DNA from 2 places in the Dyella aluminiiresistens genome. Region 2 is predicted to be linked to the other one. Evidence: riboswitches for the same ligand, from Rfam matches in the RefSeq annotation. Region 2 holds a riboswitch; the other holds the start of a gene.
What was found. A riboswitch is a leader RNA that binds a small molecule or an ion and turns the genes downstream of it on or off. The one in region 2 is predicted to bind thiamine pyrophosphate.
Positions count from the first base shown of each region.

Region 1: linked by a shared signal. The riboswitch ahead of thiC (phosphomethylpyrimidine synthase ThiC) and the one ahead of RA164_RS10350 (TonB-dependent siderophore receptor) in region 2 are both predicted to bind thiamine pyrophosphate.

Region 1 covers NZ_CP132911.1:3,037,279-3,042,988, reverse strand. Annotated here, with positions in the region: gene RA164_RS13625 (FAD-dependent oxidoreductase) at 1-643, opposite strand, end outside; gene thiC (phosphomethylpyrimidine synthase ThiC) at 627-2,450, opposite strand; TPP riboswitch at 2,514-2,620, opposite strand; gene RA164_RS16625 (helix-turn-helix transcriptional regulator) at 2,702-3,010, shown strand; gene RA164_RS13615 (FAD:protein FMN transferase) at 3,959-4,870, opposite strand; gene RA164_RS13610 (FMN-binding protein) at 4,845-5,372, opposite strand; gene RA164_RS13605 (DUF6662 family protein) at 5,385-5,710, opposite strand, start outside.
Region 2 covers NZ_CP132911.1:2,319,498-2,325,207, forward strand. Annotated here, with positions in the region: gene RA164_RS10345 (phosphotransferase enzyme family protein) at 1-1,064, shown strand, start outside; TPP riboswitch at 1,107-1,203, shown strand; gene RA164_RS10350 (TonB-dependent siderophore receptor) at 1,278-3,491, shown strand; gene pnuC (nicotinamide riboside transporter PnuC) at 3,494-4,084, shown strand; gene RA164_RS10360 (Na+/H+ antiporter) at 4,075-5,710, opposite strand, start outside.

The sequences.
Region 1 (5,710 bases), 720 kb from region 2:
GCCGTGTCAGATGTAGGTCACGGCTGCGTAGCAAAAGCATTTCACCGCGTACGCCGCGCAGTGCCGGCAAGGCCTCACGGGCTGCCAGTCCCCGGCAGTCAATCACGCTGCCATGAGATATCGCTGCGGGTTCAGTCGCGGTATCCAGGAACAGGCACCCACCCAACTCCTTCAGCCGCTCGCCCAACGCTGGCAGCGCCAGGCGTGGATCCAGATGGCCATCGCCGGCAAACCATAGGCCGGTAGCGAAGCGACCAGCCAGATCAGGTTCCAGTGTGCCGATGGCATCGGCGTTCAGTATGCGATGTCCCCCGGTACGCATGGCGAAGCGCTGCAGTTCAACATGGTCGCGGGGGGGCGCCAGTACCAGTGAACCATGTCGGTTGACGCCCGGCACATGTTGCGACCACCAGTCCAGCGCTAAGGCGCCACGCTCTGCCACCCGCGGCTCGCCCAACTCGCGCTCGCAACCGGGTGCCAGCATGCCGCCGGCCAACCATGAGCAGGACTCGCGACCGAGCGTGCGGGCTTGCTCATACACGCTCACTCGCGCACCGCGTTCGGCCAATGCCACGGCCGCGCTCAGGCCGGCTACGCCGGCACCGACTACTGCAATGGCGCGGCCTTCAAGTGGTTGGCACATAGAGCGCGCCACCGGTGGCCAGAAACTCCTTGGACTTGTCGGCCATACCGGCCAGCGCCGCGGCATCCTGGCGTAGATCCTGGGATATCTTCATCGAACAGAACTTTGGCCCGCACATCGAGCAGAAATGGGCCACCTTGTGGGCTTCCTTGGGCAGGGTGGCATCGTGATAGGCGCGTGCCGTATCCGGGTCAAGTGCCAGATTGAACTGATCCTCCCAGCGGAAATCGAAGCGCGCGCGCGACAATGCATCGTCGCGCAGGCGTGCAGCCGGGTGTCCCTTGGCCAAGTCAGCGGCATGTGCGGCGATACGATATGTGATCACGCCGGTCTTGACGTCGTCCCTGTCGGGAAGACCCAGGTGTTCCTTGGGGGTCACGTAGCAGAGCATGGCGGTACCGAACCAGCCGATCATCGCTGCACCAATGCCCGAGGTGATGTGATCGTAGCCGGGAGATACGTCGGTGGTCAGCGGGCCCAATGTGTAGAACGGCGCTTCGCCGCAGGCGATCAACTGCTTGTCCATGTTGGCCTTGATCTTGTGCATCGGTACATGGCCGGGGCCTTCGATCATCACCTGGCAGCCGTGTTGCCAAGCCACCCTGGTAAGTTCGCCGAGGGTTTCCAGTTCAGCGAACTGCGCAGCGTCGTTGGCGTCGGCAATTGAGCCCGGACGCAGGCCATCGCCCAGGGAGAGCGATACGTCGTATTGCCGGCAGATCGCACAGATCTCTGCGAAATGTTCGTAGAGAAAACTCTCCCGGTGTCTGGCCAGGCACCAGCGGGCCATGATCGAGCCACCGCGACTGACGATGCCGGTAACCCGGCTGGCGGTCAGCGGCACATACGCCAGCCGTACCCCGGCGTGGATGGTGAAATAATCCACACCTTGCTCGGCCTGCTCGATCAGCGTGTCGCGGAACACCTCCCAGCTGAGCCTGAGGGGATCACCACCTACTTTCTCCAACGCCTGGTAGATCGGTACGGTACCGATCGGCACCGGTGAGTTGCGCATGATCCACGAGCGGAGGTTGTGGATGTTACGCCCGGTGGACAGGTCCATCACCGTGTCGGCGCCCCAGCGGATTGCCCATACCAGCTTCTCCACCTCCTCGGCACCGCCGGAGCTGATCGCCGAGTTGCCGATGTTTGCGTTAACCTTCACCAGGAAGTTGCGACCGATCACCATCGGCTCCAGCTCGGGATGGTTGATGTTGGCCGGCAGGATGGCCCGGCCGAGCGCAATCTCCTGTCGCACGAACTCGGGAGTGACGTACTCGGGCATGGCTGAGTCGAAATCTTCACCATCGGCGAGCCTTGTTGCTGCATCTGCCAGTGCTTCGCTGCGACCAAGGTTTTCGCGGAAGGCAGCGTAGGTCATCTCTTCGGTGATGATGCCGGCGCGCGCGTATTCCAACTGGGTGACATAGTTGCACTCACTTCCGCGACGTAACCGCAAAGCAGCAGGACAAGCCGGTAGCGCCCCTCCTTCTTCGCGTTGACCATTGTCCTCGGGTCGTACCGTTCGGCCAGGGATGAGCTCCAGCGTGCGTTTGGCTAGCCATGGTTCGCGCAGTGGTGACAGGCCATGCGCTAGATTGATCTGAGCCGTATCGTCGGTATACGGGCCGGAGGCATCGTAGAGGTTGAGCGGTAACTCCTGGGGGGCGCTCAGTAGCACCTGGCGGAACGGTACTAGCAGTTCCGGATGCCCCGCAGGGCTCAGGTAAATCTTGCGTGAGCCACGGATGGCGCCCGTAGTCACGGTGGCCGGAGTAGCTGTGTGTGGATGACTCGTTGTTTGCATGGATCTCCTCCTGAAGAATGGGGAGATCCGGGGCGACGATCAGTTTGGGCGCACGCCGATGGCGAGCTAGTGAATTCCCGTCCCTTCGCCGGCATGACCCGGATCAGGTTCAAAGGGTTCGGCCACTGCCATCTCAGCCCTGCACGCGCAGGACACCCCTCGGAACGTCTATGAGCTTAGCGCAACTTTCTGAACGGGTCACGACGGATGTTGCTCGCGTCGTCTCCTGATTAGAGGCTTTGTCACCAACCATGGCCGCGCGGTCGCTAGGCTGCTCGCTCAGCACGCTGCACAAAACATGTGCGAAGCATGGTGTGACCTTCAATCAGCTACTCATGGAAACAAGACTGTCCGTAGCCGCCGCGATGCTGGGACGCTCTTCGGATCGGATTTCTGAGATTGCCTATGCATGCGGGTTTACATCGCTTCCGCACTTTTGCCGTCAATTCAAAGCTCGTTACAAAGTGTCGCCACGACAGATGCGTGATTGGTACGTTGTCAAGAAAGAGGGCAAGTCAAAAGATCAAGTCTTAACGTGTCTAGAGTTGATGCTCCGTTGAAGTGTTGCGTCTGTCAGCTCGATGCGCTCGCGATCCCTTCGGTCGAGTGTGACTGTAGGTGCAGACATGATGGATGGATTAGCACCGTAAAATATGGTCAGCTTAGTCTTAAGCTGTGTCATAAAAATCATGGCACGATCGTCTGCACCTATCAGACGGGCGAGGCGCCATCACGCGACGTTGTGTATCGCCACCCACGCCAGCCTGTTCACCCAACGCTCGAAGGGTGGAGGCGATAAAAAGCACCGCTCAGCCAGAAGCGCTTGCCCTACCCGATAGCTACACGCCGCGCGGCTGTCAGACGAATGCAGCGCTACGTTCCAGACGCCACTGACACTGCGATACCTGCCAGCACGCTTCATCGCTCAACAACTCGACCGATGTCCCTGTTGCGCACGCCCAATGGGACGGGATTTATGACCCAGTAAGAATAGGGAGAGATGCAGAAGTCTACCTTGCCTGCAGCAGGTTAGGCGGCGAAACACGTTTTTAGGTGTTGTTACCGCTGATATGGTGACCCTTGCTTCTTTGACGGATGCCAGTAGCGATGTAGAAGGAACTGAATCAGGACTGCAAGGCCAATCGACCAATGCAACACTGCGATAATTGGAAGAACGCTGTCGTTAGGGGGGTAATACAGGAAATAGCCAGATATCACGAGCACTACAAGAATTACGAACAACAGACCACCCGTTAGCCGGTACCGCTTTGCCTTCCATCCCCAGATGATGTGGCGCCCCCAGAGCCATCCTAAAACCCAGAGTGCAAGGAAGGCGAAAAGTCCATGCAGCGAAAGCCACCAGTGTTCCAATGGATGCGGCTCTAGCCCGAACGGCGTTTGCTGCATCAGAAAGTAGTGGAAAATTAGCCAAAGGATGCCGGTTAGCCATAAGCCAAGGCCGACAACATAGAGCGTCAAGCGCATGGGTAGAGTGAGACGCATTGGGCTTAAAAATCAACGGAAATGGGCATGGGCTGGTTGCTGCAGATGGACGTCCATGCGTTGTCGTCCATCATGAATGCCATTGCATGGTGACGTTCAAGAACAGGGGTAGCTGATTTCCCTGCAGCCATGACGACCTTGGTGAGCGCGTCGGCATCAATGCAGCAGGGAGCAACGACGCTAACAAACCGATCAGCCTTGCACGACTGTCCAGAGCGCGGGTCGATATGGGGGCAGATGAGCCTCGAGTCATTAGTGCTATTGGAACAGACCATTGATGTCTGACTGCCGGAACTGGCTAGCGCAGCATTTTCGAGATGGATTGCCGGAATGGCACTTCCCCTGTGGGAAGTGGACAGATAGATGAGTTCGGGTACCGGTCCCATCAGGCGCAGATCACCTCCGGCTTCCACGCACAGATGGGTTGGGGAGCGGGCGGCGAGATAGTCGAACGCACAATCGACGGCGTAGCCCTTGGCAATGCCGCCCAGATCCAGCCACAACGGCTTGGCAAACGAGACGACCCCGTCTGGCGATATGGTGACATCGTTCCAGTCCGCCTCTGGGTCGGGCCGTACTCCAGGCAGGGCAGGGAGTAACCCATCTTCAACGAGAGCCAGGGCGATCGTCGGATCGAACAGTCCCCCTGAGACCCTAGAAAGCTCCAGTGCGTGACTCAATACCGCCTGCGTATGCGAACTGACTGGGACTGGGCCGTACGATGCCTTTCTGTTCAGGTGCGAAAGCTCGCTACTTGGCTCATGGAAGCTCATCAGGCGATGAATGTCGGCGAGGAGGCCAAAGGCTGCATCGATAGCGTCGTTGGCTAGATCGGAGGGTAGTCCCTGGATCCGAATGCGGACAATAGTGCCTAGGAGCGGCCTGGCCCTCTCAATGGGGTGCGATGGCAAGAGCATAGGTCGCTAGGAGCCGGCGCACGCCGTCTGTGATGTGCTTGGATGATAGGGTTGCGCCGGAGATGTTCTGGATATCCCTAGTCAAGGTAAGCGTTGCGCCATTGCGCTTGCCGTCAAACTGAGCGAGCCACTTCGGATTGCGTACCTCGCTGCCGAAAGCTTCGCGATACTCTAGTATCTCGATACTTTTTACCGCACCGGTGCCGTCTAGTCCCAATGCGATGGGAATGAACGCGTGCTTGCCCACGACCTGATCGATGATGAACCAGCCGCCAGTGGACACTTTCCACAGTCGGAGCTGACGGCTTAACACGTCTGTATGGCTCGCCTTTTCGATGGCGTGTACCTGGCCTGCTGTCAACGTCAATGGTTGCTGGATGAGCGTAGCTCCAGGAAACATCAACTGCTGTGCTTGCTCGATGCTCAGGTACACCTTGGCGTACACAGGTGCCGCCACGGCCACCAATGCGGTGGCGGGCACCAACAGGAATTGGGCTTTCATAGTTCGCTTCCGTCAGAAGTAGTAACCGAGCTTCAGTCGAACACGCGTGTGTTCGAAATCGACGTCATTGTCATATCCATGGACGACCATGCTGGGGTCCATGTAGTTGTGCGCACCAGGAAGCTGCTGCAACCACGTGAGCGTGGCAAAGAAATGTTGGTTTGCGTAATGGATGGTTGGCCCCGTGTACAGGACATTGCCCATCCACTGGCTGTGATCGAGCAGCGCGAATCGGTTGATCTCCCGCTCGTTCTGAATCTCCCATGCTGCGGACCAGTTAGAAGTGAAGCGATACGAGACACCAGCGCCGAAATTCACGTCGGTCTCGATATTGGTGT
Region 2 (5,710 bases):
CGCTGACCGCGACCGAAGTGGCGACGCTGCTCGAGCGCTACCCGGGACTGGTCGCACCGCGAACGATCCACTGGCACAGCCCGCGTCCGCTGTCCGCCGCCGCGCTGGTCGATACCGCAGGCGGGCGTGTCTTCGTCAAGCGCCACCACGCCAGCGTGCGCACGACGACGACGCTGTCGGAAGAACATCGCTTCATCGCCTGGCTGCGTGCCGCGGGCATGCCGATACCCGCTGTACTTGCCGACCGTGATGGTCACACCGCCATCGCCATCGACGACAGCACCTATGAAGTGCATGCATCGGCGGCCGGCATCGATATTTACCGCGACACCATGTCCTGGGTGCCATTGCGCGAGCTGCGACACGCGCACACCGCCGGCACCATGCTGGCACGCCTGCACGACGCCGCCGAAGGGTATGCCGCACCTCAGCGCGACTGCCACCGGCTGGTCGCCCGCAGCGATTTGATCGAGGCGGACGATCCGCTGCAGGCGCTGGCCGCCCAGTTGCCGCAACGACCGGCACTGGCCGCCTATCTGGCCGGTCGCGACTGGCAGCGCGAGATCGCCGCGGCAGTCGCCCCGTTCCACGCTGTGGCGCAGCCGCAGCTGGCACGCCAGCCGCGCCTGTGGACGCATGGCGACTGGCATGTATCCAACCTGTGCTGGAGCAGCGACGCGCCCGATGCCCGCATCGAGGCAGTGCTCGATTTCGGCCTGTCCGCGCGCAGCTTCGCACTGTTCGACCTGGCTACCGCGGTCGAGCGCAACGCGATCGCGTGGCTTGAAGTCGACGGCGACATCGGCCATCACGATGTCGCCACGGCACTGCTTTCCGGTTACCACGCCGTGCGTCCGCTGGAGCGCGACCAACGCGCACTGCTGGCCGCGCTGCTGCCCATGGTTCACCTGGACTTCGCGCTGTCTGAAGTGGAGTATTTCTGCGCAGCCACGCACACGCTCGCACACGCCGACGTGGCCTACGACACCTTCCTGCGCGGCCACGCCGCGTGGTTCCGCACCCCGTACGGACAGGCCCTGCTGGAAACCATCCGCGAAGGGTGATGCACGGCAGCGAGCACGCGGCCGTCATTCGTGGTTCAATAGAAAAAGAAGCGGGGGTGCCCGGCGAAGGCCGGGCTGAGAGAGTCCCTTGGAACCTGATCCGGTTTGCACCGGCGTAGGGAGCTTGATAGAGGAAAGGCGCGATCCGTCCCGGCGGGTCGTCCGCGCGTTCCGCCGTCGCTTCGTCCGCAACCACTACGACGACGAACGACGATGCCCACGATCCGATTGCCCGCACCCGCACTGCTCCCCCTGGCCCTGCTCGCCGCGATCGGCAGCAGCCGAGCCGCCGAGACATCCACCGCGCCATCCAGCGCCCAGAACACCACCCAGTCGGCCCAATCCCAGGCCAAGTCGCTACCCACCGTGCAGGTGAATGGCCAGGCCGCGCCGCGCGTGCCCAGCGGCAGCGTGGCGGTGTACGGCCCTGCTTCGTTGCACGACACGCCCGCCGCGATCAGCGTGGTTTCGCACCAGCAGCTGGCCGATGCACAGGTCCAGAACCTGCGCGACCTGGTCCGGCAGAACGCCTCGCTCAGCGACGACTATGCGCCGGTCGGCTACTACCAGGACATCGCCATCCGCGGCTTTCCGATCGACCTGGCCACCGGCATCCGCTTCAACGACCTGATCGTCAACGGCGAACAGGACATGTCGCCGGAAGACAAGCAGAGCGTGCAGATCCTCAAGGGGCTGGCCGGCATCGAGGCCGGCGTGATGGAACCGGGCGGCCTGATCAACTACGTCACCAAGCGCCCGGCGAAAGTACGCGAGGTCACCTTCGGCACCGACTCGCACGGCTCGCGCTACGCCGCTATCGATTACGGCACCTGGCTGACACCGAACTTCGGCGTGCGCGTCAACGCCGCCTACGACGTCACCCACAGCTACGTCGAACAGGCCAACGGCCGGCGCAATTTCTATTCGATCGCCGCCGACTGGCGCATCACGCCAAACGCCAAACTCGAACTGGACAGCGACTACGAAGCACGCGCGCAGCGCTCGGTATCCGGCTTCCAGTTGCTGGGCGGTACCACGCTGCCGACCCATGTCGACGTGACCCGCATGCTGGGCTACGAGCCGTGGCAGCAGCCGGTCAGCATCCACTCGTCCAACACCAGCGTGCGCTATATCCAGAAGCTGTCGGACAACTGGCAGCTGCGCCTCGCGGCCGGCCACAGCCGGGCACTGATCGACGACAACGTCGCCTTCGCCTACGGCTGCTACTACGTCAGCGTGTGCGCGGACGGCACCGCCATTCCCGGGCACTACTTCGCCCCCGATGGCCAATACGACGTGTACGACTGGCGCAGCCCGGACGACACCCGCACCAACGACCAGGTGCGCGCCGTCCTGCAGGGCCGCTTCGAAACCGGCACGGTGAGTCACCAGCTTACTTTCGGAGTCAGCGACTTCAGGCGCCAGCTGAACCAGCGCGCCTACGTTTACGATTACGTAGGCACCGCCAGCATCTACCAGCCCAACCCGCCGTACTTCCCGCCGTCGCCGAACCAGCCGGGGACACCAGTGCCTACGATGGACAGCTGGCAACATACCGGCTTCGCCATGGACCGGATGACGCTGACCCCGCACTGGCAGGTTCTGGCCGGCGCGCAGTTCGTGCGCCTGCACGAACGCACCTGGGATTTCGACGGTACCAAGCTGCGTGACACGCGCATGGAAAAGCTGCTGCCGCAGGCCGCCGTGTTGTGGAAACCGACGGCGGCATTGACCGGCTATGTCAGCTACGCCAAGGGCCTGTCGCTGGGCGTCGCCTCGCCGTTCTGGACCAGCAACGGCAATGCCATCCTCGGTCCGCGCCTGTCGCGACAGTGGGAAACCGGCCTGAAGTGGAAGGCCAGCGATGCGCTGGACCTCAACGCGGCGCTGTTCCACATCTCGCTGCCGTACCAGTACGCCAAGCCCGACTCCACGGCAGCCGGCTACACCTTCGTGCAGCAGGGCAGCGAGGTGCATACCGGGCTTGAACTGAACGCTGATGGCGCACTCACCGACAACCTCACCGTGCATGCCAGCGTCAGCACCATCCGCGCCGTGGCCGAGAACAGCGGCACGCCTGCCTACGACGGCCACCAGGTGGAAAACGTGCCGCGCTGGCGCGCCAGTACCATGCTGGCCTGGCGCCTGCCCGTGCTGCCGCAGCTGACCCTGCTGGGCGGCTGGCGCTATGCCTCGTCCAACCCCGCCACGCCCAGCGGTTCGGTACGCGCACCGGCCTGGCAGGTATTCGATGCGGGGCTGCGCTACCAGACCACGCTGGCGCATCATGCGGTGACCTGGCGCCTGATGGTGAACAACGTGTTCGACCATTTCTACTGGGTCGACACCGGCACCTCCGGCGGCGATGCCTACCTGTTCCCCGGCGCTCCACGACTGGCACGGTTGACCATGAGCTACGCATTGTGACGGTGGACTGGCCCGAACTCATCGGCGCCCTGCTCAGTGTGTGGGGCGTATGGCTGACCGCCCAGCGCCGCATGCTGAGCTGGCCGGTCAATGTCGTGGCCTGTGCGGTTTACGGCTGGGTGTTCCTCGACGCCCGGCTGTATTCCGACACCCTGCTGCAACTCACCTTCGCGATCTTCATCGCCTACGGCTGGTACCGCTGGAAGCAGAACCTGGGGCGGGACCGTCGGGTGAGAGTGGCACGGCTGCAGCCCACGCATGCCTTGCTCAACCTCGGCGTCGGCGCGGTAGGGGCACTGTGCCTGGGCTACGTCATGCATGCCTGGACCGATGCCGCACTGCCATGGCTGGACTCGGCGTTGACCGCCTTCAGCCTGGTCGCGCAATGGTGGCAGGACCGCCGCCATTGCGCGGCATGGTGGCTGTGGATCATTCTCGACGCGATCTACGTCGGCGAATACATCTACAAACAGCTGCTGATCACATCGGCGCTGTACGCCGGCTTCGTGGTACTGGCGATCATCGGTCTGCGCGCCTGGCGCCAGGCCGAACATGACGAGATGCCGGCGCTCGCTACCGAGGCTCAGCGGTAGCGCGCCTCGGCCAGATCGATCTCACGTACCAGCTTGCGTGAGGTTTCGTCGGAAATGCGCATGTGCCGGGCCAGGTCGAAGACTTCGTTGCGTTCGGCCTGCAACCCGGCCAGGCGCAGCGAACGCTCGATCTGGTCGGACTTACGCAGCTGTAACGCGTCGCCGTTGTCCCCGCTGCGATCGTCCAGCCGGTGCCGGTAGAGCGCGATGACCCGTGCGGCCGCCTGCGTGCAGATGTCCGCATCGGTCGACGGCATGCCCGACAGCAGCACCTGCTGCTCTTTCTCGATCGCGGCGATGGCCTGCTCGACGGCCTTGCGCCGGGCGAAATCCTCTTCCTGCGCCTCACCGGTCTCCGCTGGCATCTTCAGCCCTTTCAGCAGCGCCGGCAGGCCAAGGCTTGCCAGCAGCAGCGACACCAGGATCACCGCCGCGGCCAGGAACACGGCCAGGTCACGCGCCGGGAACGGAGTGCCATCGGGCAACACCAGCGGCAGGGTCAGCACGCCGGCCAGGGTGATCGCGCCGCGTACGCCGGACAGCGACATCGCCAGCACCAGTCGCCAGTGCGGCTTCTCGCGGACCTCGCCACGACGCATGGCGCGCAGCCGACTCAGCCGCAGCGACACCCGTACCCACACATAGCGCAACACGGCCAGCCCAAGGCTGAGCACCAGCGCGTAGACCAGCAGCCACCACGGATTGCTGCGTCCGCCCTGCGCCACCGAGGCCAGTGCACCGTGCAGTATCCGCGGCAACTGCTCGCCCATCAGCACGAACACGACACCGTTCAACGCGAACTGGACGGTGGCCCATACCGCCGCGCGCTGCATGCGCATGTTGGCCATAGCCCGACCGCTGAGTTCCACGTAGCTCATCGCCATGCCTGCGGCGACCGCCGCCAGGATGCCCGAGGCCTGCATCATCTCGGCCACCAGATAGGCACCGAACGGAGTCAGCAGACTGATCAGGATCGGCGAACCGCTGTCCTGGCCGAACCTGCGCGACATGCCCTGCTGCACCACGCTTACCAGCAGGGTGAACGCGACCCCGATGCCGACACCCGCCAAGGCCAGCCATAGAAAGGTGAGCGAGGCCGAGAACAGCGAAAAGCTGCCGGTCATGGCGGCCGCCACGGCGAAACGGAAGCAGACCAGGCCAGAGGCATCGTTGAGCAACGACTCGGCCTCGAGAATGTGCATCATTCGTTTCGGAATCGGCACCCGGGCCGCGATCGAAGACACCGCCACCGGGTCGGTCGGCGACACGATCGCCGCCAGCGCGAACGCCACGGCCAGCGGCATCGCGGGGATCAGCATGTGGATCAGAAAACCCGCGCCGACCACGGTGAACACCACCAAGCCCAGGGCCAGCTGCAGGATCACCCGGCGGTCCCGCAACAAGCCGTTCTTGGGAATGCTCCAGCCGTCGAGGAACAGCAGCGGCGGCAGGAACAACAGGAAGAACACTTCCGGTTCGAGCGTCACGCCACGCCCGGAAACGGCGGTGATCGCCGCGCCCAGCGCGATCTGCACCAGCGGCAGCGGCAACGAGAACGGCAGCATGCGTACCAGATAGCCGCTGGCCACCACCGCCAGCAACATCGCCAGAACCAGTTCGATCGAA